2 regions of the Alsobacter sp. genome follow, and region 1 is predicted to be linked to the other one. Evidence: riboswitches for the same ligand, from Rfam matches in the RefSeq annotation. Region 1 holds a riboswitch; the other holds the start of a gene.
What was found. Region 1 has a riboswitch for thiamine pyrophosphate ahead of thiO (glycine oxidase ThiO). Riboswitches for the same ligand answer to the same signal wherever they lie in the genome.
Positions count from the first base shown of each region.

Region 1 (15,436 bases):
CCAATTTCACATCCTCCTTGTGCAATAAGGTAAATTCCCGCTGGCTGTGCGGAATTGTTTGACAAACCGGTCCGTTCGTCCTTTCTTTCAAACAAAGTTTTCTCACGGGAGACCGACCCATGACCCTGTTCGACCGTCGCGCCGTGCTCGGCCTCGCGGCTGCCGCCCTCGCCTTCGCCGTTCCCGCCCGGGCGGAGGCGCCGAAGGAAATCCGCATCGACTGGGCCACCTACAATCCCGTCAGCCTCGTGCTGAAGGACAAGGGCCTGCTCGAGAAGGAGTTCGAGAAGGACGGCATCAGCATCCGCTGGGTGCAGTCGCTGGGGTCGAACAAGGCGCTCGAGTTCCTCAACGCGGGATCGCTCGACTTCGGCTCCACGGCAGGGGCTGCCGCGCTCGTGGCGAAGATCAACGGCAACCCGATCGAGTCCATCTACGTCTATTCGCGGCCGGAATGGACGGCGCTGGTCACCAAGAGCGCGGACATCACCAAGGTGGCCGACCTCAAGGGCAAGCGCATCGCGGTGACGCGCGGCACCGACCCGCACATCTTCCTGGTGCGCGCGCTGGCCGAGAACGGCCTGACGGAAAAGGACGTGAAGCTCGTCCTGCTGCAGCATCCCGACGGACGCCTGGCGCTGGAGCGCGGCGACGTCGACGCGTGGGCGGGCCTCGACCCACTGATGGCCGCGTCCGAGATCGAGGGCGGCGCCAAACTGTTCTACCGCAACCCCGCCGCCAACTCCTGGGGCGTCCTGAACGTGCGCGAGGCCTTCGCGCAGGAGAACCCGGAGATCGTGAAGCGCGTGCTGAAGGTGTACGAGGAGGGCCGGACATACGCCCTGGCCAACCCCTCGGAGGTGAGCCGCGTGCTCGTCGCCGCGACGAAGTTGCCGGAGCCCGTCATTGCCCGGCAGCTGGAGCGCACCGATCTGAAGAACGGCGCCATCGGCGCGCCCCAGGCCGAGACCATCACCGCCGCCGGCCTCGCCCTGCAGCAGGCTGGCGTTCTGCCGGCCGAGGCGGACGTGAAGGCCACGGTGGCCAAGCTGATCCAGCCGAAATACCTGTCCTCGACGCAGTGAGGTCCTTGCGGCAGGATGCCCCGGCGGCGTTCCTGCCGCCGCAGGACGAGCCTCCCGCCACGGCATGAGCGTTCCCCAGGCCATCGAGACCGAGCGCCCCCGCGCCACGGCCACGCCTGCCGCCTCGCGCGGCGGCACGGGTTTGCGCCTGCTGTGGCTCGGCCTTCTGCTGCCGTTCGGGCTCGCACTCGTCTGGGAAGCCGCGGTGCGGCTGGGGCTGGCCACCGGGCGGCTGATGCCGCCACCCTCGCGCATCGCCGCGACCCTCTGGGAGCTGGCGGAGACGGGCGAACTCTGGGTCCATGTCTGGGCGACGCTCTGGCGTGTGCTGGCGGGGTTCGTGCTGGGAGCGGCTGCCGGTACGGTGTTCGGTGCACTCGCCGGAGCCTCCAGGGTGGCGCGCGCGGTCATGGACCCGACGCTGCAGGCTCTCCGGGCGGTGCCCTCCATCGCCTGGGTGCCGCTGTTCCTGCTCTGGCTCGGCATCTTCGAGGCGTCGAAGGTGGCGCTCATCGCCGTCGGCGTGTTCTTCCCCGTCTATCTCGGCGTCGCCGGCGCCATCGAGGGCATCGACCGCAAGCTGATCGAGGTCGGCCGCGTCTTCCGCCTCTCCGGCTTCGGGCTGGTCAGGCGCGTGATGCTGCCGGCCGTGCTGCCGTCCTGGATCATCTCGCTGCGCTCGGGGCTGGGGCTCGGCTTCATGTTCGTCGTCGCCGCCGAGTTCATGGGCGCCTCGGAGGGGCTGGGATACCTGCTCGTCGACGGCCAGCAGATGGGCCGGCCGGACCGCATCCTCGCTGCCATCATCGCCTTTGCGCTGCTCGGCAAGGCCTGCGACGCCGCGCTCGTGGCCGCCACGAGGCCCGTCCTGCGCTGGCAGGACACGGTGCGCGCGAGGCTCTGATGCTGACACTGCGCCACCTCGACAAGACCTATGCCGACGGCACGCGCGCGCTGGCCGGCATCGACATCGGCGTGGAGGCGGGCGAGATCCTCGCCATCATCGGCGGCTCCGGCTGCGGAAAGACGACGCTGCTGCGCCTCGTCGCCGGGCTGGACACGGCGAGCGGCGGATCGATCGCGGTCGACGACGACGTGATTGCGTCGCCCCATCCCGCCGTCGGCATCGTCTTCCAGGAGCCCCGGCTCCTGCCCTGGCTCACCGTGGCCGGCAATGTCGCCTTCGGCATCGCCGACGTGCCGCGTGCCGAGCGCAGCGCGCGCACGGCCGAGGCGCTGGGGCGCGTCGGCCTCTCCGAACATGCGGGGCGGTGGCCGCGCGAGCTCTCGGGAGGCCAGCAGCAGCGCGTCGCCATCGCGCGAGCCTTCGTCACGCGGCCCAAGGTGCTTTTGCTGGACGAGCCGTTCTCGGCGCTGGACGCCTTTACCCGCGCCAGCCTGCACGAGCACCTGCTCGCCCTGTGGGCGGAGAGCCGGCCCACGATCGTCATGGTCACCCACGACGTGGAGGAGGCGATCACGCTGGCCGACCGCGTGGTCGTGATGCAGCCGCGCCCGGGCCGCGTCTACGAGACCATCAGCGTGCGGGCCGAGCGGCCCCGCGACCGCTTCGCGACGGGGTTCGAGCGCGCCAAGCGCCGCATCCTCGGTGCGCTCGACCGATCCCTGAAGAGCCCCAACGCCCAAGCCCGGCAGGACGCCGCCGAGGGCGACTCGCTGTGGTGGTGACCGCCGCCGCGGCCTATCCTTTCCCGAACCGACAGGAGACGACCATGGATGCCGAAGCGCTGCGCGCCATGCAGGCCCCCATCAAGGACCGCTACCGGAACGAGCCGGACGCGGCCGTCATCACGCTCAGGGCCCAGGGCGAGCTCGACGACCAGCACATCGCCTGCAAGGTCGAGACGGGCCGGGCCCTCGCCATTGCCGGGCTGCATCCCGCGACCGGCGGCTCGGGAGCCGAGCTGTGCTCCGGCGACATGCTGCTGGAGGCGCTCGTGGCCTGCGCCGGCGTGACGCTGAAGGCCGTCGCCACGGCGCTCGGCGTCGAGTTGCGCAAGGGCGTGGTGCGGGCCGAGGGAGACCTCGACTTTCGCGGCACGCTCGGCGTCGACCGCGAGGCCCCCGTCGGCTTCCGCGAGATCCGGCTGGCCTTCGACATCGACACCGATGCGCCGCAGGTGAAGGTCGACAGCCTGATCAAGCTCACCGAGCGCTACTGCGTGGTGTTCCAGACCATCAACCGGAAGCCCGAGCTCAGCGTCGCCGTGAACCGCGGATAGGAGCGCGGGTCTCCAGACCCGCCTTTTTCGGCCTGCGAAGGAGAGCGCGTCTTTGGACACGCGGTCCGTCCTAGCCCGCGGCCAGCAGCGCGAGATCGCTGAAACCCCGCTTGCGCAGGGTCGACGCCGCGCGCCAGGAGCGCAGGCCGGTGCGGCAGCACAGCACGATACGCGCCTCGCGGCGCACGGAGCCGCTCCAGCCGGCGAGTTCCTCCGGCAGGACGCGGACGGCGCCGGGTGCGGCCGGGCGGGGCGCCTCGTCCTCCGGGCGGAGCTCGACCACCACGTCGCCCGGCGAAACCTGCGAGACCGCGACGAACGGCGCGAATTCGCCGGCCGCCGGTTCCGGCGCATCCCTGAAATCGAAGCCGCCGAACGACCAGCGCTTCAGGTCGAGCGTGGTCATGCGGCCGAGCGGGGACGGCTCGGTCCCCAGCACCAGCGCCAGCGCCATCTGCGCCTGCAGCGCGCCGACCATGCCGACGGCGGGGCCGAGGACGCCCGCCGTGGCGCAGGTGGCAGCCTGCTGCGGCAGGTCCGGAAACACGGCCCGCACGCTCGGCGCCCCCGCGCAGAAGACGCCGGCATAGCCGGTGAGCCCCAGCACAGACGCGGCAACAAGAGGCTTGCCCGCGGCCAGGCACGCGTCGCTCAGTGTGTAGGTCACGGCGAAGCTGTCGGCGGCGTCGATGACGATGTCGGCCGCCGCGACCAGCGCGGGCGCGTTGGCGGGATCCAGGCGGGTGACACGGGTTTGGACTGTGACCTCGGGATTGAGCCCGGCGATAGCCTCGGCAGCAGCCTCCGCCTTCGGCCGGCCGAGATCGGCCATGCGGTAGAGCGGCTGACGGTGCAAATTGCTCTCCTCGACCGTGTCGTGGTCAACGATCGTCAGGCGCCCTGCGCCGGCAGCGGCGAGGTATTGCAGGACCGGACAGCCCAGCCCGCCTGCCCCCACCACGAGGATGCGCGCCGCGGCGATGCGGGCCTGTCCGGCCTCGCCAACCTCTGGCAGCCGCATCTGGCGGGCGTATCGGTCGCTCACGCAAAGGCCCTCGTCGCGGCGATCCATTCCCGCGTGCGCGCCTCCGGGTCGGCCGCCATGACGATGTCGGTCACGACGGCGGTGCTGTCCGCCCCCGCCTCGAAGACGCCAGGCAGGCGCTCGGGCGTCAGCCCGCCAATGCCGACCAGCGGCACGCCGCCGACGAGCCGCTTCCACTCGCGCACGCGATCGAGCCCCTGCGGCGCCCAGGGCATCTGCTTCAGCAGGGTGGGATAGACGGGGCCGAGGGCGACGTAGTCCGGCTGCACGGACAGCGCAGTGTCCAGCTCGTCCGCGTCGTGGGTGGAGACGCCGAGCCGGATGCCGGCCTTGCGGATCGCGGCCACGTCGGCCTCCGCCAGGTCCTCCTGGCCGAGATGGACATAGTCGCAGCCGAGGTCGATGGCCTCGCGCCAGTAGTCGTTGACGACGAGCTGCGCGCCGCGCCAGGTGCAGACTTCCCTCGCACGGGCGATCTGGCGGCGGGTCTCCTCCGGACTGGCATCCTTGAGCCGCAGCTGCACCAGCCTGACCCCGAGCGGCACGAGCCGCTCGATCCAGCCGACGTCGGGCACGATGAGGTAGAACGGATCGAGGCGGTTCACGTGAAGACAGCCTTTCCGAGGACGGGCGTGGAGGGTGCGGCCATGTCGCGCGGCTCCATGGGGTCGGCCTCGTAGCCGGCGCGGCCGGCCTCCAGCGCCCGGGCAAAGGCGAGGGCCATGCGGGCCGGGTCGCCGGCCTTGGCGACCGCCGTGTTGAGGAGCACTGCGTCGTAGCCGAGCTCCATCACCTGGGCGGCGTGGGAGGGAACCCCCAGCCCGGCATCGACGACGAGCGGAAGATCGGGGAAGCGGGCGCGCAGCGCCTTCAGCCCGAAGACGTTGTTGAGCCCGCGGCCGGAGCCGATCGGCGCGCCCCAGGGCATCAGCACCCTGCAGCCCGCCTCCACCAGCCTGTCGCACACGACGAGGTCCTCGGTGGTGTAGGGGAAGACCTGGAAGCCGTCCTCGGAGAGAATACGCGCCGCCTCGACGAGGCCGAACACGTCGGGCTGCAGCGTGTCGGCCTCGCCGATCACCTCCAGCTTGATCCAGGGCGTGTCGAACAGCTCGCGCGCCATGTGGGCGGTCGTCACCGCTTCCTTCACCGAATGGCTGCCGGCGGTGTTGGGCAGCACGCGCACCCTGAGGTCGCGGATCAGCTGCCAGAAGCCCTGGCCGGCGCGCTGCGCGCCTGATTCCCGGCGCAGCGAGACGGTGACGACCTCCGTGCCGGAGACCTTGACGGCCTCCGCGAGGATGGCGGGCGAGGGATATTGCGCGGTGCCGAGGAACAGCCGCGAGCGCAGCGGCGTCCCGTAGACCTCGAGCTGGGTGTCGGAGGGCATGTCAGCCTCCCTGCATGGGTGCGAGGATCTCGATCCTGTCGCCCTCGGAGATCTCCCTGCGTTCGCGCAGCGAGGCGGGGACGAACTGGCCGTTCACGGCTGTGGCGACGGCGGCATCGCCATAGCCCAGCTCGTTCAGCGCGAGCTGGAGGGTGCCGGCCTCCACCTCAAGCGCTTCTTCGTTCACCGTGATTTTCATCCATCAGCTCCGGGACCTGGCCGGGGTCGAGGACGGCGTCCGCCGTCATCCGCGCCAAAGCGGGTGACAGCAGGAAGCCGTGCCGGAAGAGGCCATTGGCGTAGAGCGTGCGGCCATGGCGGCGCACGCGGGGCAGGTTGTCGGGAAAGGCGGGGCGCACGTCGGCGCCCATCTCGAGGATCTCGGCCTCGGCAAAGGCGGGATGCAGGGCATAGGCGGCGCCGAGGAGCTCCATGGCGGAGCGCAGCGTCACGCGTCCGCGCTCCTCGCTCTCGATCATGGTGGCGCCGATCATGTAGACGCCGTCGCCGCGCGGCACGATGTAGAGCGGGAAGCGGGGGTGCAGCATCCGCACGGGGCGGGAGATGGCGACCTCCGGCGTCCGCACCACCACCATCTCGCCCTTGACGCCACGCAGGTCGGGGAGGGCGTCGCGCGCGGCGAAGCCGCGGCAGTCGACGGTGAGGGCGGCGGGAGGCAAGTCGCCCGCCCCGGTCCCGAAGCGCACGGGGACGCCGCGGGCTGCCAGCGCCTGCGCCAGCGAGGCCAGCGCGGCGCGCGGATCGAGATGCGCCTCGTCGGGGAAGAACAGCGCCTTTCGGAAACGGCCGGCGAGGTCCGGCTCGAGCTCCGCCACCCGGTCTCCGTCCGCCCATTCAAAGCCGGACGTGCGGCGCGCGAAGCGGGTGAGCTCACCGGTGTCGCGGTCGGGCGCGATGACGAGGCTGCCGAGGGACACCGTGCCGGGATGGCGCTGCTTCCACCAGGAGAGCGCCTCGATGCCGAGGCGCACGACCGTCTCCTCCGCGCTCTCGGCCTCGCACCACGGAGCGAGCATGCCGCCGGCATACCAGGAGCACGACCGCGCGCCGAGCCGCTCGCCATGGTCGATGACCTCGACCGGGACGCCTCGCTCGGCCAGCGTCAGCGCGCAAGCAAGGCCGGCCACGCCGGCGCCGACGATGCGGACGGGAGCGCCGCTCACGGCGTGCATCCCGTCTTCAAGGCGCAGGCAAAGTCTCGCACGCCCGGTTCCTCCCGCACGCCTGTCAGGCGCCCTGGCCGGAGGGACCGGCGGGAGGAGCTTTCTCTTTGGGAGTGGCTGCCTGCACGACCGTCCCTACGCCAGTGTGACCTGGATCAGGTTCGAAGGGTCGTCACGCGGCGCAGGCGCCCTGGTGACCTCTCAGCCCCCTGTCGGGGCTCCCCTGGTTGTGACCGGAAACTAGGCTCGGCCATGCACCGCGTCAAGCGAAGGCGGGGCCCGGGACAGCGCATCGCCGCTGGGCATATCACTGCGCGGCGAGCGTCACTTTCGCTTCGCCGGGCGATGCAGCCTGCGTGACCGCCACGAGCAGCGTGGCGTGCGGCGGCAGGTCCTCGCGCAGGCCGCGGTCGAAGAGCCCGTCGCCGCCGGTTTCCGCGAGGGCGCGCACGGGGACGGTCGCCTGGATCGAGCGGCTGCGGCCCCAGGCGATGTCCTGGCGACGCCCCCGGGCAAGGCGGCCATCGCCATCCTCCACGATCGGGGAGAGGCTGACGCCGCTCGCATCCTCGGCGAAGAGGCGCAGCATCACCGTGCCGTCACCGACCGGCAGCACCACCTCACAGGGCAAGGCGAGATCGCAGCCGATGCTCCGCTCGTCCGTCACCGTGCCGTCGGCGGCAAGCGCTGCGACATAGACGAGGTGCTGCGGCGCTGCGGCGGCCGAGGCCGGCACGGGCCGGGCCGCGGCAAGGCTGCCGAGGATCGCGAGCGGCAGGAGAAAGGGGGGCAGGAGGCCCGGGGCCGAGGACGACCGGCCGGGGCGGGCGAGGGTGAGCCGGGTGCGGGCCATTTGAGCCTCCTGCCGACGCCGGACAGCCCGGCGTGGGAGGATGGTCGCGAATTGGGCGGGGGTGCGCTGTGAAGCACCTCACGCATGGCAGCGTTCACGCAGCCGTGTAGCGGGAACGGGATGAAGGGTTGCCGCGTATCGTCGTCTCGCGCATTGACGCATCCGGCAACCCGCTCTGACGAAACCTCCCCCGGACCCCTGCATGTTTCAAACGACCTATGCGATCTGGGCCGTGGCGGCGGCTGCCACCGGCGGCGTCATCCTGCGGCCGTTCCGCTGGCCGGAGGCCGTGTGGGCTCTGGCCGGAGCGATCGCGCTCATCGCCCTCGGCCTGCTGCCGTGGCGCGACGCGCTCGATGCGGCGCTGCGCGGAACCGACGTCTACCTGTTCCTCGCCGGGATGATGCTCGCCGCCGAGCTGGCGCGCCGGGAGGGGCTGTTCGACTGGCTGGCGCGCTTTGCGGTGGAGCATGCGAAGGGCTCGCGCCTGCGCCTCTTCGTGCTCGTCTACCTCGTCGGCACGGTGGTCACGGCGCTGCTCTCCAACGACGCCACGGCGGTTGTCCTCACGCCCGCGGTGTACGCGGCGGCGCGGGCAGCGCGGGCGGAGCCCCTGCCCTACCTGCTGGTCTGCGCCTTCATCGCCAATGCGGCGAGCTTCGTTCTGCCCATCTCGAACCCCGCCAACCTCGTGGTCTTCGGCAACGCCATGCCACCTCTCGGCGAGTGGATCCTGCGTTTCGGGCCGGCGTCGCTGGCCGCGATCGCCGCGACGTTCGCGGCCCTGTGGCTGACGCAGCGCCGGCTGCTGCGCGGCGGGCTTGAGCCGGTCCGTGACCATGTCCCCCTCAGCAGCGGCGGCCGCTGGGCGGCCGTGGGCCTGGCGATGACGGCCGTGGCCATCCTCGGCGCCTCCGCCCTGGGACGCCCTCTCGGACCGCCGACGGCGGCCGCCGGGCTGGGGGCGTGCCTGCTCGTCCTCGTAGCGAAGCGGGAATCGCCCATCCCACTTGTCAGCGGCGTCGCCTGGAGCGTGCTGCCGCTCGTCGCGGGCCTGTTCGTCCTCGTCGAGGCGGTCGGCCGCACCGGGGTGCAGGCGGCCCTCAGCGGCGCGCTGGAGCAGGCCGCCGCGGCTTCGCTGACCCAGGCCGTGTGGGGGGCCGGGACGCTGGTCGCCATCGCCTGCAACCTCATGAACAACCTCCCCGCCGGACTGCTCGCCGGACAGGCCGTGCAGGCCGCGGACGTGCCGCAGGTGGTACGCGGCGCCGTGCTGGTGGGCGTCGACCTCGGCCCCAACCTGTCCGTCACCGGCTCGCTCGCCACCATCCTGTGGCTGCTGGCGCTGCGCCGGGAGGGCGAGCACGTGGGCGCCTGGACCTTCCTGAAGCTCGGCCTCGTCGTCATGCCGCCCGCGCTGGCCGCCGCGCTGGCCGCGCTGCTGCTGACGCCCGGCTTCTGAACCGTTCGTTGCGAGGGGGCTCGCCGGGAATGATCATCCATGACCATCGCCTCCCCCGCCGCCGGACAGGTGCCCCGGTCCGCCGCCGACCGCTCGATCCGGGCTCTCGGCGCCGTCAATTTTTTCCTCGCCGACGTGCGGGACGGGCTCGGGCCCTTCCTCGGCGTCTTCCTGATCGAGAAGGGCTGGAACACCGGCACGATCGGCCTCGTGATGACCGCCGGCGGCCTTGCCGGCATGCTGGCCACCACGCCCTTCGGCGCGCTCGCCGACGCGACGAAGGCCAAGCGGCTCGTCGTCGGCATCTGCGCGGCGCTCACCATCGTCGCTTCGCTCGCCATCCTGATTCTGCCGTCGGTGGCGATCGTCACCGCCTCGCAGATCGCCACGGGGATCGCCGGAGCCGCCATCGGCCCCGCCATCGCCGGCCTGACCCTCGGCCTCGTCGGCCAGGCGGGCCTCGCGCACCAGCTCGGGCGAAACGAGGCGTGGAACCACGGCGGCAACGTCATCGCAGCCGCGCTGGCCGGCCTGTTCGGCTGGCTCTACGGCCTCGTCGCGGTGTTCGCGCTGATGACGGCCATGGCCGTGCTCTCCATCGCGAGCCTGCTGTTCATCGACCCCAGCCGCATCGACCACGCGGCCGCGCGCGGGCTGGAGCGCTCCTCGGAGGGCGCTTCAGAGGCGCCCGCGAGCTTCGCCGTGCTCTGGCGCTGCACGCCGCTGCTGGTGCTGGCGGGAACGATGATGCTCTTCCACCTCGGCAACGGCGCGCTGCTGCCGCTGCTCGGCCAGCAAGCGGCGGCGCAACGTGCCTCCGTCGATCCGGCCGCCTACACCGCGGCCACCATCATCATCGCCCAGCTGACGATGATCCCGATGGCGCTCGGTGCGTCCCGGGTCGCCGAATCGCGTGGCTATCTCCCGATCCTCGTCGCGGCGCTGGTGGCCCTGCCGGTGCGCGCCCTCATCGCCGCGGGGTGGGGAAGCGTCTGGGCCGTGGTGCCCGTGCAGATCCTCGACGGCGTCGGCGCAGGGCTGCTCGGCGTCGCCGTGCCCGGCCTGGTCGCCCGCATCCTGCGCGGAACCGGCCACGTCAATGCCGGCCTCGGCGCGGTGATGACGGTGCAGGGCGTGGGTGCCTCGCTGAGCCCGGCGATCGCCGGCTTCGTGGCCCAGCGTCTCGGTTTCCCCGCGGCCTATCTCATGCTCGGCGGCTTCGCCCTTGCCGGCCTCATCCTGTGGTGGACGATGGCGGGCGTCACCCGCGCGTCATGCGCCGCGGGCAAATCCTGACCTCAAGCAACCCCAAAATGAAAAACCGCGCCAGCGGCGCGGTTGCTTCAAGATCGTCGAAAGAGAACTGGTGGAGCCAAGCGGGATCGAACCGCTGACCTCTTGAATGCCATTCAAGCGCTCTCCCAGCTGAGCTATGGCCCCACTGCAGTTCGTCACGGAGATCTGGGGACCTCCGGGGAGGCGAACCTCCGCGCCGCCTGTTCCGGCGGCGGGCTGTCCTATAGACCCCCCCGTCCGGCGGATCAAGCCTCTTCGTCGTCCTCGATGTCGCCGTCGATGAGGTCGGCCACGTCGTCGTCGCCTTCCTCCTCCTCGGCGAGGAAGGTGTCGTCGTCGGCCACGTCGTCCTCGATCTCGACGCCGTCATCGGCAACCGCCTCGGCGGACTCCTCCGCCTCGACCTCGTCGAGCGAGACGAGTTCCGGCCCGGCGGCCGTGTCGAGCTCGGTCTCTTCTTCCTCGACAGGACGAGCCGCCACGACCTCGGGGCGGCCGCGGACCGTCGCCACCTGGAACGGCGTTCCGCATTTCGGGCAGATGATCGGGTCTTTGCTGAGGTCGTAGAACTTGGTGCCGCAGCTCTGGCATTGGCGCTTGGTGCCGAGTTCCGGTTTCGCCACGGGTTGAGCCTCGATGTGAATGGGAAGCGCACCCCGTTAGTCGCGGCGCGGGCGGCTGTCAACGGTGGTCCTCGTTCGGCCAATGGACAGACGAAGGGAAGGCAGGAGTCATCCCGGCCGAAGCGCAGCGGAGAGCCGGGAGCAAGGCACGCCGTCCGGCTTGGCCCTGGATAGCGTGTCTGCCCCGTGCACGGGCGCGCCTGACCCGCCGTCGTGCAGCACAACCCGACTGCACGTGCCGTTCCCTTCTCCGGAGCGGCCGCCGCTTGCTACGTTCACGCTGCCCCGCGCGGCCCCGTTGGCGCGGCCCGCACCCTTCTTCCGACGCGGCCGTCTGCTCCGCCGCGCCGCTGGCCGGAGCCATGGCGCCATGCGCGACCGCTCGGAACTCGACGCGCTCCTCGCGGCCCTGAACCGCTCGGCCGAGCGCATGCAGGCGCTCTGGTTTACCTTCATTGGCCTGACGCTCTATTTCGTTCTGACGGCGCTGACCACCACGCATCGCATGCTGCTTCTTGAAGAGCCGCAGAATTTGCCCATCGTAAACCTGAAGGTACCGCTTCTACCCTTCTACGTCATTGCGCCGATTTTCTATCTGGGTTTGCATTTCTACGTGCTGCTTATGCTTGTTCTGCTGTCACGCTCGGCCAAGGTCTTTGAGGTTAGCCTCGGCGACACTCTGCCCATTGAGAGCGAGCGGGAGCGCTACCGCATGCGGCTGGAGAATGCGCCATTCCTGCAAATGCTGTGCGGAGCCAGGGAAGAGCGGACTGGATTCAACAGCCTGGTGCTCGCGCTCATGGCGGCACTCACGGTTGCTGTCGCTCCCGTCGTGACGCTGGTCGTGATGCAATGGCAGTTCCTGCCCTATCACCATTGGCGCATCACCTGGCTGCACCGGCTTCTGGCAGGCCTCGACATGGTTCTGGTGACGCTTCTCTGGCGTGGCTTCCGCTACCGGTGGGGACGGGCTTTGCCGAGAGGTCCCGGTGCGTTCTGGCGCGGCCGCAGGCGTTTCTGGCAGCTTCGGCTTCCGCCTGCCGTGATGGCCAGGGCCGTTCCGTGGCTGGTCGTCGTCTGGCTGAGCGGGTGCGAAGGCCGATGGGCGGGGGAACCGGGACTCGACCCAACGGACCTCGGCGACGTCAGCAGACTTCATGTCCTGGGGATTTCGGGTTTGTTGCTGCGGGGTCCGCCGCCGCGAGATCCCACACTCGGCGACCGGGTGGCGGCCGCGATCAGGGATCACGGGTTGCGGCCCCTTTACTGGAGCGGTCTCTTCGCCGACCGCCTGGCCCTGTCTCGCGAAATCATCGTCGGAACGTCCAGACTCGACGAGGTCAAGCGCGAGCGGGACTCTGCCGACGATCCCCGCCGCCTGCTGCCGACGCGCGACTTCAAGGGTCGTGACTTCACCCTCGCCGACTTCTCGGGTTCAGACCTCCGGGGCGTCGACTTCGCAGCCGTCGAACGCTTCGATGGATCACCTGACGTGCGCACCAGCCTTTGGCGCGCCAATCTCAACGCCGCGCTGCTGGCCGAAGCGCGGTTCCGCAAGGCCGACATGCGGGACGCCAGGATGGCCTCCGCCAGGCTGGATGCGGCCGATCTCACGGGGGCCGACCTGTCCGGTGGCGACCTCCGAAGCGCCGTCATGGACGGCGTTGCCGCTCCTTTCGCCAAGCTCCATTGCACGCTCCTCCAGCGTGTCTCGGCCCGTGGCGCGAGTTTCGACTCCGCCACGATGACCGGTGCGGACCTGCGTGGCGCAGACCTCCGTGGCGTTCTTCTCACGGGAGCGGCGATGCGCCTCGCCGATCTGCGACGCACCGACCTGACGGGCGCGCGGATCGCCGACGCCTTCCTGGAAGGCTCTTTGCTGCAGGGTGCGAACGGCTCCGCAGTGGATTTTGTTGGCAACCAGACATTCGGAGCGGACCTGGACGAACCGCTCGTCGGCCCGGAATCTTTCCTGTCCAAGAGCTTGATCGAGCGAACCCGATCGAAGCCCGTCATGCAGGCTTGGCGATGGGACGGCGGCGGCAGGGTGGCCACGGATATCGCTTTGACGGAGACGGAGGTCGGACGCTGGCTCCGGGACGGCGAAGACCCTTTTCCGCCGCCCTCCTGCTCCATAGGCTCGCAGAGCGACCTGGAAGAGAACCTGCTGCGCCTTCTCCGCGATCCCTCCTCCGCCAATGAGGCCGACGCCTTCTGGGCCGATGTGCAAAGCCGTTCCGAAGCCAGCGACCCGGACGGGTCTCGGCACCGCGAAGCGCAGGCGAAAGCGCTGGGCGATCTCGCCTGCCAACCGGACGGAGCGCCATACGTCGCACGCGGTCTCATCGCATGGCGGCTGCCAGAACTGGACCAGCGCGGCCGCGACCTGGTGAAGGCGCAATTGAAGGCGGGTGGGCAAGCTGCACCGGCCTGCCCGGCTGCTGCCAAGCTGACACCGTCGGACTGGCTGAACCTGGAGTCGCCGAGGCCGGCGTTCGACGGGTTCGACTAACACTGCGACTGGGCCGGACGCGTGGGGCAGGATCCACACCCGTCTCAATGCCAGGCAAGGAGGTCTTCCGTCTTCGATCCCTCCCCCCGTGACCTCGCCGTCCCCCCGTGCTAGGGGCACCTGCGCCGGCGCGGGGGCCGGTGGGTGCAGAGCGGAGCCGATCCTTGTCCAGCCATGCCGGTAGCCCTTCGCCGCTCACCGCCACGCGCGGGGGTCCGCTGCGTGGCCGCGTGCGGGTGCCGGGCGACAAGTCGATCTCGCACCGCTCGCTCATCTTCGGGCTGCTCAGCGTCGGCGAGACGGCGGTCGAGGGCCTGTTGGAGGGCGACGACGTGCTGCGCACGGCCGAGGCCTGCCGGGCGCTGGGCGCCACTGTCGACCGGCTCGGGCCGGGACGCTGGCGTGTGCGCGGCGTCGGCGTGGGCGGCCTCTCCGAGCCCGCCGGCGTGCTCGACTTCGGCAATGCCGGCACCGGTTCGCGCCTGATGATGGGCGTGGTCGGCGGCAACGCCATCACGGCGACGTTCGACGGCGATGCCTCACTGCGCAAGCGGCCGATGCGGCGCATCCTCGACCCGCTGGTCGAGATGGGCGTCGAGGTGGTTTCCGAGGCGCCGGGCGGGCGCTGCCCCATCACCATCCGCGGCGCGCGCGACCCGCTGCCGATCACCTACCGCACGCCCGTGGCCTCGGCGCAGATCAAGTCGGCCGTGCTGCTCGCCGCCCTCAACGCGCCGGGCGTCACGACCGTCATCGAGAGCGAGGCCTCGCGCGACCATACCGAGAAGATGCTCGCCTATTTCGGCGCCGAGGTGGTGGTGACGCCCGAGGGCGAGCATGGCCGCCGGGTCGCGCTGACCGGCCGGCCGGAGCTGCGCCCGGCGCCGGTCGTCGTGCCCTGCGACCCGTCGTCGGCCGCCTTCCCCATGGTCGCAGCCCTGATCGTCGAGGGCTCGGACGTGGTGCTGGAAGGCGTCATGATGAACCCGCTTCGCACCGGCCTGCTCACCACGCTGACCGAGATGGGCGCCGAGATCACGGTGCTCGACCGCCGCCAGGAAGGCGGCGAGGAGGTCGCCGACCTGCGCGTGCGTACCTCGTCCCTCACCGGCGTCGACGTGCCTGCCGGGCGGGCGCCGTCGATGATCGACGAGTACCCGATCCTCGCCGTCGCCGCGTCCTTCGCCACGGGGGAGACGCGCATGCGCGGCCTGCACGAGCTGCGCGTCAAGGAGAGCGACCGGCTCCAGGCGGTGGCCGATGGCCTCGCCGCTGCCGGTGTCGACCACGCCATCGAGGGGGACGACCTGATCGTGCGCGGCTCGGGCGGACGGGTGAAGGGCGGCGGCTCGGTGAAGACGCATCTCGACCACCGCATCGCCATGAGCTTTCTCGTCATGGGCATGGCGTCGGACAAGCCGATGACCGTCGACGACAGCAAGACGATCGAGACGAGCTTCCCGGTCTTCGTGCCGCTGATGGGCGGGCTCGGGGCGCAGTTCTCGTGAGCGGCAGTCCCGGACCGCGGACCTCGATGTCCGCTGCTTCTGTGGCGTCCTGGGAAAGCGGGTCTGAAAACCCGCGGTCCGGCATGGGACTTCGGACCTCCAGGTTCGCCCTTGTCTTTTCCGGCGGGGTGGAAGAGTTGTCCGGAGACACGCGGTCCGAGCACTTCCAGACGACGAGGCCAGCATGATCATCGCCATCGACGGGCCGGCGGCCTCGGGCAAGGGCACCCTCGCG
Region 1 covers NZ_JCACDK010000018.1:484,987-500,422, reverse strand. Annotated here, with positions in the region: gene AC5JCN_RS17260 (aliphatic sulfonate ABC transporter substrate-binding protein) at 120-1,085, shown strand; gene AC5JCN_RS17255 (ABC transporter permease) at 1,150-1,989, shown strand; gene AC5JCN_RS17250 (ABC transporter ATP-binding protein) at 1,989-2,774, shown strand; gene AC5JCN_RS17245 (OsmC family protein) at 2,819-3,328, shown strand; gene AC5JCN_RS17240 (ThiF family adenylyltransferase) at 3,399-4,373, opposite strand; gene AC5JCN_RS17235 (thiamine phosphate synthase) at 4,370-4,978, opposite strand; gene AC5JCN_RS17230 (thiazole synthase) at 4,975-5,763, opposite strand; gene thiS (sulfur carrier protein ThiS) at 5,765-5,962, opposite strand; gene thiO (glycine oxidase ThiO) at 5,931-6,947, opposite strand; TPP riboswitch at 7,062-7,182, opposite strand; gene AC5JCN_RS17215 (hypothetical protein) at 7,255-7,800, opposite strand; gene AC5JCN_RS17210 (arsenic transporter) at 8,003-9,262, shown strand; gene AC5JCN_RS17205 (MFS transporter) at 9,302-10,558, shown strand; tRNA gene AC5JCN_RS17200 (tRNA-Ala) at 10,627-10,702, opposite strand; gene AC5JCN_RS17195 (TIGR02300 family protein) at 10,804-11,181, opposite strand; gene AC5JCN_RS17190 (pentapeptide repeat-containing protein) at 11,552-13,693, shown strand; gene aroA (3-phosphoshikimate 1-carboxyvinyltransferase) at 13,858-15,201, shown strand; gene cmk ((d)CMP kinase) at 15,386-15,436, shown strand, end outside.

Region 2 (15,436 bases), 270 kb from region 1:
CGCATGCCGCAGGCGGTCGAGGATCTCGCTGTGGGTGGGCTTGGCCTCGATAAAGGTCTCGTCGAGCTGCCACAGATCGCGATAGGCGGCGTTGCAGAAGCGCAGGCGCTTGCCGGCGTCGAAGATCGCGACGGCGGTCGGGATCTGGTCCAGCGTCGCGGAATGGGCCTGCGCCTGCCGGTTCAGTTCCGCCTGCGCCATGCCGAGGTCGGTCACGTCCACGGCCACGCCGACGGAGCCCTGCGCCGCATTGCGCTCCACCACGTCGAAGAGGCGGCGCTGGCCGGCGACGACCACGGGCACGCGGGCGTGGTACTGGCCCTCGCGCTGGCGCGCACGCTGCGCCTCGTCGCGCGCATGGCGCTCGAGGAGTTCGACGCCCGCGGCCGCCACGTCCTGGGGCGCCGACCCCTCGACGGCTTCGACGTAGGCGGCGTTGACCCAGGCAATGCGTCCCTCGGGATCGCGCAGCCACATGGGCTGGGGGACGGCGTCGATCATCTGTCGCAGCGCCGCGAGTTCGCCCGCCGCCTGCACGTGCTGCTCGGTCAGGCGCAGCAGGTCGAGCCGGTCGCCGGAGATCTCGCGGATGCGCAGCACGGCCCGGCCCATCACCGGCCGCCCCTCGATCTCGAGGACGCGGTCGGCGGAGCTGCGCACCGTCATGCGGAACGCCTCGCCGCGCTCCTTCAGCCGGTCGACGGCGGTCTCGGCGGCCTGAGCCTTGTCGGCGGCGAGCCATGACCCGAAAGTGAGCACCCTGCGCGGCTGGCCACTTTCGGCGACGAGCGCGATGTCGCCCTCGATCTCGGGCTCGCCGGTGCGCCCGCCCCAGGCCACGACGATCTGCGGCTCGGCCGCCAGGAGCACGTCGGCGCGATCGCCGCGCGCCCTGAGGTCGGCGTTCTCGGCCGCCAGCGCGGCCTCGCGCTCCATCCAGCGCCGGCGCTGGCGCATGTGGATGAGGGCGGTGGTCGTGGCGAAGATGACGAGGCCGAGGAAGATGGCGAGGCCAAAGGCGCCGGTCGGGTCCACCCGCGTCGGCAGGCGGGCAATCTTTTCGTAGATCGTCGTCGCGCGCGCCTCGGCGGCAAGGAGCGCGGCGGGCGCCACCCCGGCGGACAGCCGGAGGAAGGTGCTTCGGAGCACGCGGGGTGCGGCGAGGGCGGCTTTCAGGCACGCCGATGCCACCTGCCCCTCTCCGGCCATCCCGTCATGCCCTCTCGCTGCCGCAGCCATGGCGACCAGCCGGCGACCGGCCGCGGTCGCCGCGAATCGTCGCCACAATACCCCTGTGCTGACTCCGCCCGGAAGTGGTTAACGAGCCATGAAGGGCGTACCACCCTGCCACCGAAGGGGTAAGTTCGAGGCTGTATCGGTTCTGCAACAAGCAGATGTACGGACGCGCCCGAGCCGCGTCCGCAGGTCACCACCACGCGTGGAAGTGGTGCACCGGGCCATGCCCTGCGCCGATCGACAACGTGTCGGCGGCGCCGATGGCCGCCTGAACATAGGCCTTGGCCTCGACCACGGCCTCGCGCAGCCCGAGCCCGCGGGCAAGACCCGCCGCGATGGCGGCCGAGAGCGTGCAGCCCGTGCCGTGCGTGTTGCGGGTCGCGACGCGCGGGGCGGCGAGCCGCTCGATCCCGTCGCGGGCGACCAGCAGGTCGACGCTTTCCGCGGATGTGCCGTGGCCACCCTTCATCAGCACCGAACGGGCGCCGAGCGCCAGGATGGCCTCGCCCTGGCGCCTGACCTCGGCCTCGGTCGTGGCGATGCCGCTGTCGAGCAGCGCTGCGGCCTCCGGCAGGTTGGGCGTGACCAGCAGGGCACGCGGCATCAGGACGGATCGGATCGCCTCCACCGCGTCCGGCGACAGCAGCCTGTCGCCGCTGGTCGCCACCATCACGGGGTCGAGCACCACGTTGCGGGCCTTGTGCCGGTCGAGCCCCGCCGCGACGGCTTCGATCACGCCGGTGCGCGACAGCATGCCGATCTTCACGGCCGCAACCCGCAGGTCGGAGAACACGGAATCGATCTGTTGCGCGACGAACTCGGCGGGAACGTCGTGGATGCCCTGGACGCCCAGCGTGTTCTGCGCGGTGAGCGCGGTGAGGACGCTCGCGCCATAGACGCCCAGCGCCGAGAACGTCTTCAGATCGGCCTGGACGCCGGCTCCGCCGCCGGAATCGGATCCGGCGATGGTGACGGCGATGGGGGTCGTGTGGCTCATTCCGGTCGTGCTCCGCTGATGTCCATCATGTCGGGGCTCCGCCCTTCATGCGGGAGAGGGTGGCGCGCACGCCGTCGCGCAGCAGGCTTTCCAGGGCGGCCGTGACCGGGCCGGTAAATCGTGGATCCGCCGGAAGGTCGTCGCCGAACACCGACTTCACGCCCATCAGGCCGCGCGCCATCGCCCCGGCATTGCCGCCTGCCGCGTCGGCGATGCGCCGCAGCTCCGCGGCGAGGGGGTCGCGCACGTCGATCGGCCGCCCCGCCTCGTCGAAACCCGCGACGTAGCGCATCCAGCCTGCGACACCCAGCGCGAGGCGGGGGATGGGCGCCTGGGCCGCCAGCCGGTCGCGGACCGAGCCGAGCAGCCGCTGCGGCAGCTTCTGCGAGCCGTCCATAGCGATCTGCCACGTCCGGTGCCGCAGCGCGGGATTGCGGAAGCGCGCCACGAGGCGGGCCCGGTAGTCCGGCACGTCGGCGCCCGCAGGCACGCGCAGCGTCGGCGCCACCTCGTCCATGAGGGCGCCGACATGGTGGGCGATCTCCGGCTCGGCCATGGCGTCGGCCACCGTCTCGCAGCCGCAGAGATAGCCGAGATAGGCGAGCGAGGAGTGCGAGCCGTTGAGCAGGCGCAGCTTCATGGCCTCCCAGGCCGCGACGTCCGCGGTGAAGGTGGCGCCGGCGGCGGCCCAGTCCGGCCGCCCCTGCGGGAAGCGGTCCTCGATCACCCATTGCGTGTAGGGCTCGGTGACGATGGGCCAGGCGTCGCGCAGGCCGAGCGCGGCGGCGATGCGGTCGCGGTCCTCGTCGGTGGTGGCGGGGACGATGCGGTCGACCATGGTGGACGGGCAGGCGACGCCGCCCTCGACATGGCGGCCGAGCTCGGGATCGCGCAGCGCGGCGTAGCGCGAGAGCACGCGGTGGACGGTTTCCCCGTTGGCGGGAAGGTTGTCGCAGGTGAGCACGGTGAAGGGCGGCAGGCCGGCAGCGAGCCGGCGGGCGAGAGCCTCGACGATCAGCCCCGGAGCCGAGCGTGGCGTGGAGGGCGAAGCGAGGTCGGCGAGGATGTCGGGATGATCCTCGCGCAGGCGGCCGGTGGCGGGGTCGTGGCAATAGCCCTTCTCGGTCACCGTCAGCGAGACGATGCGGACCTTCGGCGCCGCCATCAGCTGCAGGAGCGCCTCGGGATCCTCCGGCGCCACCATAACCCTCCGAACCGAGCCGACGACACGCAGGCGCTCCCCCTCGCCGCTGCGGACGGAGAGCGCGTAGAGGCCGTCCTGCGGGTTCAGCGCATCGGCCGTATCGGGGGAGCGCAGGCTGGCGCCGACGATTCCCCAGCCGAGGTCGCCCGCCGCCAGCGCATCGTCCGTGTAGACGGCCTGGTGGGCGCGGTGGAAGGCTCCGATGCCGAGATGGACGATGCCCGTGCGCACCGCGGCGCGATCATAGGCCGGGCGCGCCGTGGCGGCCGGGATGCGGGACAGTGTGGAGCTCGACAGGCGCATGGCGGTGGTTCCAGCCGGGATAGGACGATCAGGCGAGCCTCGCGGCCACCTCGCGGGCCAGGGCGAGCGAAGCGGTCAGGCCAGGGCTCTCGATGCCGAACAGGTTGACGAGGCCCGGTACACCATGCGCCTCCGGTCCGTCGATGCGGAAGTCCGGCGCGGGAGCGTCAGGCGTCCCGATCTTGGGGCGGATGCCGGCATAGCCCGGCGACAGCGCGCCCTGCGGCAGGGACGGCCAGTAGCGCCGGATCGCCGCGTCGAAGCCCTCGCCCCGGCGCGGATCGACGGTGTAGTCGATGCCCTCGATCCATTCGACATCCGGCCCGAAGCGGGCCTGCCCGGCGAGGTCCAGCGTCAGGTGCACGCCGAGGCCGTGGGCTACGGGCGCGGGGTAGATCAGCCGGCTGAACGGGGCGCGCCCCGCCAGCACGAAATAGCACCCGCGGGCGTAGCGGGTTTCGGGGATGTGGGCTGCTCCCAGTCCGGCGATGCCGCCCGCCACCCGCGAGGCATGCAGTCCGGCGGAGTTGACGAGGATCCCCGCGGTGAGCCGCATCGGCTCGGCGCCGCCGGTGTGTACGTCGAACAGCGTCCCTGTCGCCTCGGCCCGGAGGAAGGGCGTGTTCAGCGCCAGCGCGGCCCCCGCGGCCTCGGCGTCGCCGAGCAAGGCGAGCATGAAGGCATGGCTGTCGACGATGCCGGTGGAGGGTGAATGCAGGGCCGCGACGGCGGCCAGCGCCGGCTCCATCGCCCGGGCCTGCGCGCCCAGGATCATGGCGAGGTCGTCGCACCCGTTCTGGAGGCCCCGGCGCAGGATGGCCTCGATGCCCGGAACCTCGCTCTCCTCTGCCGCCACGATCAGCTTGCCGCAGCGGCGGTAGGGAACGCCATGCGCGTCGCAATAGGCGTAGAGGGCATGGCGGCCCTCGACGCAGAGCCGCGCCTTCAGGCTGCCGGGCGGGTAGTAGAGCCCGGCATGGATGACCTCGCTGTTGCGCGACGAGGTCTCCGTGCCGATGCCGTCCGCGGCGTCTAGGATGACGACGCTGCGGCCGCCGAGCGCCAGCTCGCGGGCGATGGCGAGGCCGACCACGCCCGCGCCGACGACGAGGGCGTCGATGTCCGGCTCGGCTGCCACGCGCTCCTCCCCTGTCCGCTTCTCACCGGCCGGCGACGTAGCGCCCGACCGGCTCGACCGTCTTGATCAGGCCCTTGTCCTTCATGAAGGCACCGAACCGCTCGTACCGGCGATCGTCGACGGCGGCCGGGCTGGCCGCCAGCCGGGGCAGCGTGTCGATCCAGGCCTGCCGGTTCAGCGTGTCGTCGAGCTTGGGGTCGGTCGCCTTGAACACCTGCCAGGCCTCGTCGGGATTGTTGAGGATCCATACCGTGGCCGCCTCGAGCGCGTCCAGGAAGCGGCGGACTGCTGGATCCTTCGCCCGGTCCTGCTTGGTCAGGAAGATCAGCTCGTCATAGGGCGGAACGCCGTTCTCTTCCGGATAGAAGGCGCGGCCCTCCTTGCCGTTGAGCTTGAGGTCTGTCAGCTCGAAGTTCCGGAAGGCGCCGATCACCGCGTCCACCTGCCCCGACATCAGGGCCGGGGTCAGCGAGAAGTTGACGTTGACGAGCTTCACGTCGGAGAGCGACAGCCCGGCGGAGGAGAGCATCGTGCCCAGCAGCGCTTCCTCGAAGCCGGCGATGGAATAGCCGACGGTCTTGCCCTTGAGGTCGGCAAGCGACTTGATCGGCCCGTCCTTCAGCACGACGAGGCTGTTGAGCGGGGTCGCCACCGCCGTGCCGACGCGGATCACCGGCAGCCCCTCCTGCACCTGCGTGTAGAGGTTGGGCTGGTAGGACACCGCGATGTCGCCCTGCCCGGCGGCGAGGAGGCGCGGCGGCGCCGAGGGATCTGCCGGCTCGATCAGCGTCACGTCGAGGTTCTGCCTGGCGAAGAAGCCCTTCTCACGGGCGATGACCAGGGCCGCATGGTCCGGGTTCACGAACCAGTCGAGCAGCACGGTGAGCTTGTCGGCGGCGCGGGCGGGTGCCGCCGCGACGAGGCCGGCCAGAAGGCCGGCGGCCAGCGGCGCGAGCGCGCGGCGGGTCAGGGGCAACCTCGGGGGCATGGGCGTTCCTTTCGGGTCTTTTTCGTTTCAGCGCAGTGTGTCGGGGGCCCAGCGGACGAGCCGGCGCGTGGCGCGGTCGACCAGCATCCAGAGGGCGATGGAGAGAAGGGCGAGGACGTGGAGCGCGGCGAAGACGACGTCGGTCTGGGTGCGCGCATTGGCCTGCAGCATCAGCAGGCCGAGGCCGGAGGAGGAGCCGACCCATTCGCCGACCACCGCGCCGATGGGCGCGAGCGCGGCGGCGATGCGCAGGCCGGAGGCGAGGCTCGGCAGCGCAGCGGGAATGCGCAGCAGGCGCAGCGTCTGCAGCGGCGTCGCGCCGTAGAGGCGGGCGAGGTCGACGAGGCCGCGGTCGGTGCGCCGCAGCCCCTCCATCAGGCTGGTCGCGACGGGGAAGAAGATGATGAGGCTCGACATCACCACCTTGGAGGCGAGGCCGAAGCCGAACCAGACCACGAGCAACGGCGCGATGGCGAAGACCGGCAACGCCTGCGTGGCGACGAGGAGCGGCCCAAAGGCGCGCTCCACCGTGCTCCAGCGAGCCATGGCGAGCGCCGCGAGGATGCCGGCAGCGCAGCCGGCGAGAAGGCCGCAGACGATCTCCACCGCCGTCACGAGCGCCTGCGGGCCGATCAGGTCGAAGCGCGTGACCAGCGTCGTGGCGATGCGCGAGGGTGGCGGCAGGATGTAGTTGGGCACGCCCATCAGCCGCACCGCGGCCTCCCAGATCAGGAGGACGCCGGCGAGCGTGGCGCCTGCCAGGAGCCTGTCGGCCACGCGCATGGCCCTGCCCTGCGGGCCGGACCTGTGCTGTTCCTGAGACGGGGAAAGGCGTGCTGCGCCTGCCATCTCGCGTTCCCTCCGCCGGTGCTAGCCGGATCAGGTTCGACGGGTTGGCGGACGCCTCTCAGCCGCTCCAGTGGAAACGGCACCCCGACGAGAGATGCGAGACACGTATCAGGCCGCCCCTCCGCCACGCAAGACAAATGCATGACGCAGCGCAGCAGCGGCGCGCGGCAGGACGGGCCCGGCCCCTCTCCCGGCGCCGCAGCGCGGCTCCGGCCGGGGATAACAGGGTCAGATCACGTTTCGCTCGAGCAGCGGGCGGTTCTCGACGATGCGCTCGTGGCCGAGCGGGGTCAGGTCGAGGCTGAGATATCGGCCGTGGGCGATGAGTTCGGCGAGGCCGCGGCCGACGGCGGGCGATTGCTGCAGGCCGTGGCCGGAGAAACCGAGCGCAACGTAGACGTTCTCCGTGCCGACGGCGCGGCCGACGATGGCGTTGTGGTCGAGCAGGTTCATGTCGTAGTGCCCAGCCCACGCACGGCCCGGCCTGATCGCCTCGAAGGCGGGAACGCGGCTGGCGAGGGCGGGCCAGTAGACCTCCTCGAAGAGCGGCCAGTCGACCTCGAACTCCTGAGAATCGGGATCGTGGTCTCCGGGCGGGCCGCCGCAGATGAACATCTGCCCGTCCGGGCCCGGCCGGCCCTCGGGCCGCACCCAGACGCCGGACGTGTCGATGAGCAGCGGGGCGTTGTCGATGGGCGTGCGGCAGGTGAAGGAGAAGATGCAGCGTTTGCTGGAATGGATCGGCAGGTCGATGCCCGCCTCCGCCGCCAGCCTGCGCCCGCCCGAGGCGCCGGCGCAATCGACCAGCGCGCCGCACGCGATGCGGCTGCCGTCGGCGAGCCGGACGGCGGTGACCCGGTCTCCGTCACTCTCGACGCCCGTCACCTCGCCTTCGACATAGGTGACCCCGAGGCTGCGCGCCTTGCGGCGGAAGGCCTGCATCAGCGCCCAGCCGTCGAACCAGCCCTCGCCGCTGCGGCCCCAGCATCCCGCCGCGAGGTCTTCGCCGGCGAGCCAGGGGAACCGCTCGCGCAGGGCGGCCGGGTCGAGGAAAAGAATGTCGGCGCCCTCCTCGCGCTGCACGGCCTGGTTCTCGCGCAGCACGTGGGCGCCGGCTTCCGTCGCGAGGTAGAGGTAGCCGCCCTCGTGCAGGTCGATGGCCGGGTGGTCGCCGTCCACAGCCAGGATCTCGCCGATGCCGCGCATGAAGGCGATGCCGAACAGCGAGATGCGGATGTTCACGGGGCTCGAATATTGCTGGCGGATCGAGGCCGCCGACAGCGCCGAGGCCGAGTGCCTGTAGGTGAAGTCCTTCTCCACCACGACCACGCGGCCCGTGAAGCCGGGGTCCGCCGCCAGATGGTACGCCACCGACGAGCCCGTCACCGCCCCGCCGGCAATCACCACGTCCGCGCTCGCCGGTGCCTCGTCAGCCATGATCCCGTCCGCTTCCACGCATTGCGCGCGACCCATTGCAAACCCGGAAGCGCCTGTCGAGATTTTCAGAAAGCGGAGCGCGCGTCTTCAGACGCGCTCTTGTTTCCGACAAGGGACGATGCGGGTCTGAAGACCCGCGGTCCACCAGAGCGCGGAGCGCGCGTCTTCAGACGCGCTGTTGTTTCCTTCAAGGGGCGATGCGGGTCTGAAGACCCGCGGTCCACCAGAAGCCGGAGCGCGCGTCTTCAGACGCGCTCTTGTTTCCCCCAAGGGCGATGCGGGTCTGAAGACCCGCGCTCCCGTGTCGTTTGGCTTGCGGCGGGTCGGGGGGCGGGCCTACCGTGGGGCATGACGTCCTTCGCGCTTTCGGAGGACCATGCCGCGGTGCGCGACATGGCCCGAGCCTTCGCAGACGACCGCATGGCACCCCATGCGCTCGACTGGGACCGCGACCGCCATCTGCCGCTCGACGTGCTGCGCGAGGCGGCCGCGCTGGGGATGGCGGGCATCACCGTGCGCGAGGAGCACGGCGGCTCCGGCATGGCGCGGCTGCACTCGGTGGTTATCATGGAGGCGCTGGCGACGGGCTGCCCGACGGTCGCCGCCTTCCTGTCGATCCACAACATGGTCGCGGCGCTCGTCGACAAATTCGCCGGCGACGCGCTGCGCGAGCGGATCCTGCCGCCGCTCCTGACCATGGAGGCCGTCGCCAGCTACTGCCTGACAGAGCCCGGCTCCGGCTCCGACGCCGCCGCGCTGACGACGAGGGCGCGCCGCGACGGCGACGACTACGTGCTCGACGGGGTGAAGCAGTTCATCTCCGGCGCCGGCGTGTCGGACCTCTACCTCGTCATGGCCCGTACCGGCGGGCCGGGGCCGTCCGGCATCTCGGCCATCCTCGTGCCCAGGGGGACATCCGGCCTCTCCTTTGGCGCCGAGGAGCGCAAGATGGGCTGGCACGCCCAGCCGACCCGGCAGGTGATCCTGGAGGGCGTGCGCGTGCCGGTGGCCAACCGGCTGGGCGCCGAGGGCGAGGGCTTCCGGATCGCGCTGTCGGGGCTCGACGGCGGACGGCTCAACATCGCCGCCTGCTCGCTCGGCGGGGCGCAGGCGGCGCTGGAGAAGACGCTCGCCTACGCCGGCGAGCGCAAGGCCTTCGGCCAGAGGCTGCAGGACTTCCAGGCGCTGCAGTTCCGCATCGCCGACATGGCGACGCAGCTGGAGGTCGCCCGCACCTTCCTCTGGCGCGCGGCGGCGGCGCAGGACGGCGGCGACCCCGATGCGACGCGGTTGGCCGCCATGGCCAAGCGCTTCTGCACCGATGCCGGGTTCGAGGTCGCCGACATGGCCCTGCAGCTGCACGGCGGCTACGGCTACCTCGCCGAATACGGCATCGAGAAGATCGTCCGGGACCTGCGGGTGCACCGCATCCTGGAAGGCACCAACGAGATCATGCGCCTCATCGTCGCCCGCTCGCTGCTGGGCCGCGGCGGCAGCTGAGCCCACCTGTCCGGAGACATCGCATGAGCCACATCGCCTTTGTCGGGCTCGGCAACATGGGCGGGCCGATGGCCGCCAACCTCGTGCGCGCCGGCCACGCCGTGACGGGCTTCGACCTGTCCGCCGACAGCCTCGCCGCGGCACGGCAGGCGGGCGTGCACGCCGCCGCCTCGCTTGAGGAGGCCTGCGCGGGTGCCGCCACGGTGTTCACCATGCTGCCGGCCGGCAAGCACGTGCTGCAGGTTTGGCCGGCTGCGCTGGCGGCGGCAAAGCCCGGCGCGCTCTTCGTCGACTGCTCGACCATCGACGTCGACAGCGCGCGGGCGGCGCACGGCCTCGCGGCGCAGGCCGGCATGGCCTCGCTCGACGCGCCCGTGTCCGGCGGCGTGGGCGGCGCCTCGGCGGGCACGCTGACCTTCATGTGCGGCGGCGAGGAGGACGCCTTCGCGCGGGCCGGGCCGCTGCTGGCTGCCATGGGCCGCAAGGCCGTGCATTGCGGCGGTGCCGGAGCGGGGCAGGCGGCCAAGATCTGCAACAATATGATCCTCGGCATCTCGATGATCGCGGTGTGCGAGGGCTTCGTGCTGGCCGAGAAGCTCGGGCTTTCCCACCAGGCGCTCTTCGACGTGGCGTCGACCTCGTCGGGCCAGTGCTGGTCGCTGACGAACTATTGCCCGGTGCCCGGCCCCGTGCCCGCCAGCCCCGCCAACAAGGGCTACGCGCCGGGCTTTGCCGCAGCGCTGATGCTGAAGGACCTCACCTTGTCGCAGGAGGCGGCCAGGAGCTCCGGCGCGGAAACGCCCTTGGGCGAACATGCGCGGGCGCTCTACGAGGCCTATGCGGAGGCCGGGTTCCAAGCCTCGGACTTTTCCGGCATCGTGCGATTCCTGCGCGACGGCGGGGCGGCCTGAGGGCGCACAAGCCGATTTCCCGGAGAACGGCAGCGAGCCGCCCTGTCCTGACACGACGGCCATGACGGATGCCGCAGCCCGTGCCGTCATCTGCCCGGCTGGTTTCTGCTGCTGCTTGGTTTAAGCTCGTCGTGTTGCGCAACCAAGCGCACCCGGGAGGACCAGTCATGACCATTCGTGCCCTCGTCGCCGCCGCAGGCATCGTTCTCGCATCCTCGGCTTTCATTCCGTCGGCTCAGGCCGCCGTCTGCGCCAAGGGCGTCTACCGCGCGGGTTGCGCGGGCCCGAACGGCGCCGTTGCCGTGCGCAAGCCCGTGGCGACGACGACCACGACCTGCCGCTGGGTCAACGGCGTGCGTGTGTGCAAGCGCTACTGGTGAGCACTCAGCGGAAGAAGACGAGCGTCACCAGCACGAAGACCGGGATCAGCACGGCCCCGGACCACAGCATGTAGCCGAAGAAGCCGGGCATCTTCACGTTGCCCGAGCGGGCGATGGCATAGACCATGAAGTTGGGCGCGTTGCCGATATAGGTGTTCGCGCCCATGAACACCGCACCGCAGGAGATGGCGGCGAGCGTCAGCGCGCCCTCCGCCATCAGCGACCTGGCGTCGCCGCCGGCGAGCTCAAAGAAGACGAGATAGGTCGGCGCGTTGTCGAGGAAGGACGAGAGGATCCCGGTGAGCCAGAAATAGGCCGCCGGCACGGGAGCGCCGTCCGGCCCAGTCACCATCGCGACGAGCGGCGCGAAGGCACCCCCCGGTCCCGCGCGCAGCATGGCGATGACGGGGATCATCGCGACGAAGATGCCGGCGAAGAGCTTGGCCACCTCCACGATCGGCCCCCACGCGAAGCCGTTCGCGGCGCGGTATTCCGCCTTGCCCACGGCCAGCGAGACGAGCGCCACCGCGACGAAGACGATGTCCCGCAGCAGGTTCTGCAGCTCGATCTCCACGTCGAGGACGTCGAAGGAGATGCCAGGCTTCCACGCCCCGCTGACCAGCACGGCGAGCACGATGACGCCGATGAGGGCGATGTTGGGCACGCCCCGCAGGCGCACGCGCTTGTCCGGCGTGGGATCGCGGACAACGCCCTCGCGCCGGTAGATCACCGTGTCCACGACGAAGAAGACGGCCAGCACCAGCACGGCCGCGAAGGCCGTCTCGGCAGCGAGGTGGTGCGCGGTCCAGAAGAAGTCGACGCCACGCAGGAAACCGAGGAAGAGCGGCGGGTCTCCGAGCGGCGTCAGCGCCCCGCCGAGGTTCGAGACGATGAAGATGAAGAACACCACGACGTGGGCGTTGTGCTTGCGGTTGTCGTTGGCGCGCAGGACCGGCCGGATCATGACCATGGACGCGCCCGTCGTGCCGATGAAGCTCGCCAGCACGCCTCCCACCAGCAGCAGGAGCACATTTGCTGCCGGGGAGCCGTGGATGTTGCCGGCGATGAGGATGCCGCCCGCCGTCGTGAACAGCGCCAGCAGCAGCAGGATGAACGGCACGAATTCGAGCAGGATGGTGTGGGCCAGCGCCTCCGCTGTCGGGGTCGCGCCGCGCAGCACGAGGAGAGGAACGAGAACGAGCAGGGCCCAGAGCGCGGCGATCTTGCCCTGGTGATGCTCCCAGGCATGCGGCGCGAGCAGCGGGAAGAGCGCGATGGAGAGCAGCATGCCGGCGAAAGGCAGCGCCCAGGGCAGCCCGAAATTGGCGCCGTCGAGTGCCCCGGCAGCGAAGGCCGGCCCCGGCAGCGCCACCAGCGCGCCGGTGAGGAGAACGATCAGGATCGGCATGGGGCGGCTCGCGGTGGAGTGCCAGCCCTAGCAACGGCCGTCCCTCGCAGCAAGGCAGGCGGGCCGGTGCGTCCACACACCTTGAACGTGTCTGCGGTTGTGTAACGTTACGCCGCGCGCAGCGTGCGCGATGCGGAGGGGAGCGGCATGGCCACCTGGATCATTCTCGCCATCATCATCGTCGGCGGCCTCTGGCTGATCATGGCCTATAACGGGCTTGTCTCGATGCGCCAGCGGGTCGGGCAGGCCTTCGCCGACATCGACGTGCAGCTGAAGCAGCGCCACGACCTCATCCCCAATCTCGTCGAGACCGTGAAGGGCTACGCCTCGCACGAGCGCGACACGCTTGAGGCCGTGGTGGCGGCGCGCAACGCGGCGCTGGGCGCCCATGGCCCGGCTCAGCAGGCGGCCGCGGAAGGCGCCCTGTCCGGCGCGCTCGGCCGGCTCATCGCCCTCGGCGAGGCCTATCCGGACCTCAAGGCCAGCGCAAACTTCCAGCAGCTGCAGAACGACCTCTCCGACGTGGAGAACAAGCTCGCGGCGTCGCGGCGCTTCTTCAACAATTCCGTCGGCGAGTACAACGCAGCCATCCAGGCCTTCCCGGCGGTGCTGTTCTCCGGCTCGATGGGCTTCAAGCCGGGCGAGTTCTTCGACCTTGGCGCCGACCAGCGCAAGTCGCTGGACGTGGCGCCGACCGTGAAGTTCTGACGGCGGGCGAACCGCCGTCCCGCCAACGGGGGCGCGATGTTCCAGGCCTACGGCCTCTACACGCAGATCCGGTCGAACCGCATCCGCTCGGTGCTGCTGCTGGCCGGGCTGTTCCTGCTCGTCTGGGTGCTGACCTATGCGGGCGCGCTCGTCGCCTCCGCCATGGGCAGCAAGGACCCGCTGTCCGTCATCATGGCGCGCACGGCCGGGTACACGCTGCGCTCTCTGCCCTTCGTCACCATCGGGACGGCCGTCTGGGTGGCGATCGCCTGGAAGTGGCACCAGGCCATCCTGCGCGCCGTCACCGGGGCGAAGCGCGTGGAGCGGGCCGAGGAGCCGAAGCTCTACCAGCTGCTCGAAAACCTCTCCATCTCGCGCGGACTCACCATGCCGCGGCTCGAGATCCTCGAGACCGACGTGCTCAACGCCTATGCCAGCGGCCTCAATCCCGGGCAGTACACCGTCACCGTCACGCGCGGCCTGATGAACGCGCTGGACGACGCCGAGATGGAGGCCGTGCTCGCCCACGAGCTCACCCATATCCGCAACGGCGATGTGAGCCTCATGGTCGTGGCGGTCGTCATCGCCGGGGCCATTTCCTTCTTCGGCGAGATCCTGTTCCGCGGCTTCATGCGGACGGGCTGGTCGAGCGGAGGATCGTCATCCTCGTCGTCTTCGTCGTCCTCGTCCTCGGACAAGAAGGGCGGCGGCGGGGAGGTGATTGCAATTATCATCGCCGTCGCGCTGGTGCTGCTCTCCTGGCTGCTGTCGCAGGTGATCCGCTTCGCGCTGTCGCGCACCCGCGAGTATCTCGCCGATGCGGGGGCCGTGGAACTCACCAAGAACCCGGACGCGCTGATCTCCGCGCTGCGCAAGATCGAGGGCAGGGGGGAGCTCCCGCGGGTGCCGTCCGCCGTCATGGAGATGTGCATCGACAATCCCCGCTCCGGCTTCTCGGACCTTTTCGCGACGCATCCCTCCATCGACGCCCGCGTTTCCGCACTGGTCTCGCTCGCCGGCGGCCGCGACATGCCCTCCCGGGCCGCGCTCCCGGACGAAACGGTGATCGTTCCGGCGCGCGGAGGCGCGTGAGGGATGGCGGTAACGGGCTACTCCGCAGCCTTGCCGGCGGCCTGGGCGGCGTCTTCGGCGGCGGTCTCGGCGGCGTCGACCGTCTTCAGCGCCTCGGGGTGCGGCATGGAGATGATGTTGTAGCCGCTGTCGACATAGTGCACCTCGCCAGTGACGCCGGCGGACAGGCGCGACAGCAGGTAGATGGCGGAGCCGCCGATCTCCTCGATCGTGACGGTGCGGCGCAGCGGGGCGTGGCGCTTCTGGTAGTTGAACATCAGCCGGGCGTCGGCGATGCCGGCCCCTGCCAGCGTGCGCACAGGGCCGGGTGACAGCGCGTTGACGCGGATGCCGGCGGGGCCGAAGTCATTGGCGAGGTAGCGCACCGAGGCTTCCAGCGCCGCCTTGGCCACGCCCATGACGTTGTAGTTGGGCATGACGCGGGTGGAGCCGCCATAGGTCAGCGTGATCATGCTGCCGCCCTGCGTCATCAGGTCGGCGGCGCGCCGTGCGATCTCGGTGAACGAGAAGCAGGAGATCACCATGGTGCGCGCGAAGTTCTCGCGCGTCGTGTCGGCGTAGCGGCCCTTCAGCTCCGACTTGTCGGAGAAGGCGATGGCGTGGACGAGGAAGTCGATCCGTCCCCACCGCGCCTTGAGGTCGGCAAACACCGCGTCCACCGAGGCGAGGTCTTCCACGTCGCAGGGCAGCAAATAGTCCGACCCCGCCTCCTGGGCCAGCGGCGCAACACGCTTCCTCAGCGCCTCGCCCTGGTAGGTGAAGGCGAGCTCGGCGCCCTCGTCGGCAAGCGCCCGGGCGATGCCCCAGGCGATGGAGTGGTCGTTCGCGACGCCCATGACGAGGCCGCGCTTGCCGGTCATCAGAGAGGCCATGGGGAGGCTCCGGTCCTGGATCTCGGGCGCCTCACGCGTCCACGTGCTTGAAGACGATGGTGGCGTTGGTGCCGCCGAAGCCGAAGGAGTTCGACAGCGCCGCCCGGATCTGCACATTGTCGCGGCGCTGCGTGACGATGGGCATGTCGGCGAAGGCCGGGTCCATCTCGTCGATGTTGGCGCTCTCGCAGATGAAGCCGTTGTTCATCATCAGCAGCGAGTAGATCGCCTCCTGCACGCCGGTTGCCCCGAGCGAATGGCCGGTCAGCGACTTGGTGGCGGCGATGGGCGGGCACTTGTCGCCCGTGCCGAACACCTCGCGGATCGCCTCGATCTCCCTGAGGTCGCCCACCGGCGTCGAGGTGGCGTGCGGGTTGATGTAGTCGATCGGCGTCTTCACGGTGGAAATCGCC
Region 2 covers NZ_JCACDK010000018.1:753,968-769,403, forward strand. Annotated here, with positions in the region: gene AC5JCN_RS18410 (sensor histidine kinase) at 1-1,239, opposite strand, end outside; gene thiD (bifunctional hydroxymethylpyrimidine kinase/phosphomethylpyrimidine kinase) at 1,427-2,233, opposite strand; gene AC5JCN_RS18420 (mannitol dehydrogenase family protein) at 2,259-3,740, opposite strand; gene AC5JCN_RS18425 (NAD(P)/FAD-dependent oxidoreductase) at 3,769-4,878, opposite strand; gene AC5JCN_RS18430 (ABC transporter substrate-binding protein) at 4,901-5,866, opposite strand; gene AC5JCN_RS18435 (ABC transporter permease) at 5,894-6,649, opposite strand; TPP riboswitch at 6,706-6,812, opposite strand; gene AC5JCN_RS18440 (NAD(P)/FAD-dependent oxidoreductase) at 6,944-8,152, opposite strand; gene AC5JCN_RS18445 (acyl-CoA dehydrogenase family protein) at 8,501-9,652, shown strand; gene mmsB (3-hydroxyisobutyrate dehydrogenase) at 9,676-10,563, shown strand; gene AC5JCN_RS18455 (hypothetical protein) at 10,731-10,943, shown strand; gene AC5JCN_RS18460 (sodium:proton antiporter) at 10,948-12,351, opposite strand; gene AC5JCN_RS18465 (LemA family protein) at 12,499-13,059, shown strand; gene AC5JCN_RS18470 (M48 family metallopeptidase) at 13,096-14,151, shown strand; gene fabI (enoyl-ACP reductase FabI) at 14,169-15,023, opposite strand; gene fabB (beta-ketoacyl-ACP synthase I) at 15,055-15,436, opposite strand, start outside.
Region 2: another riboswitch for thiamine pyrophosphate. It lies ahead of AC5JCN_RS18435 (ABC transporter permease); the one in region 1 lies ahead of thiO (glycine oxidase ThiO).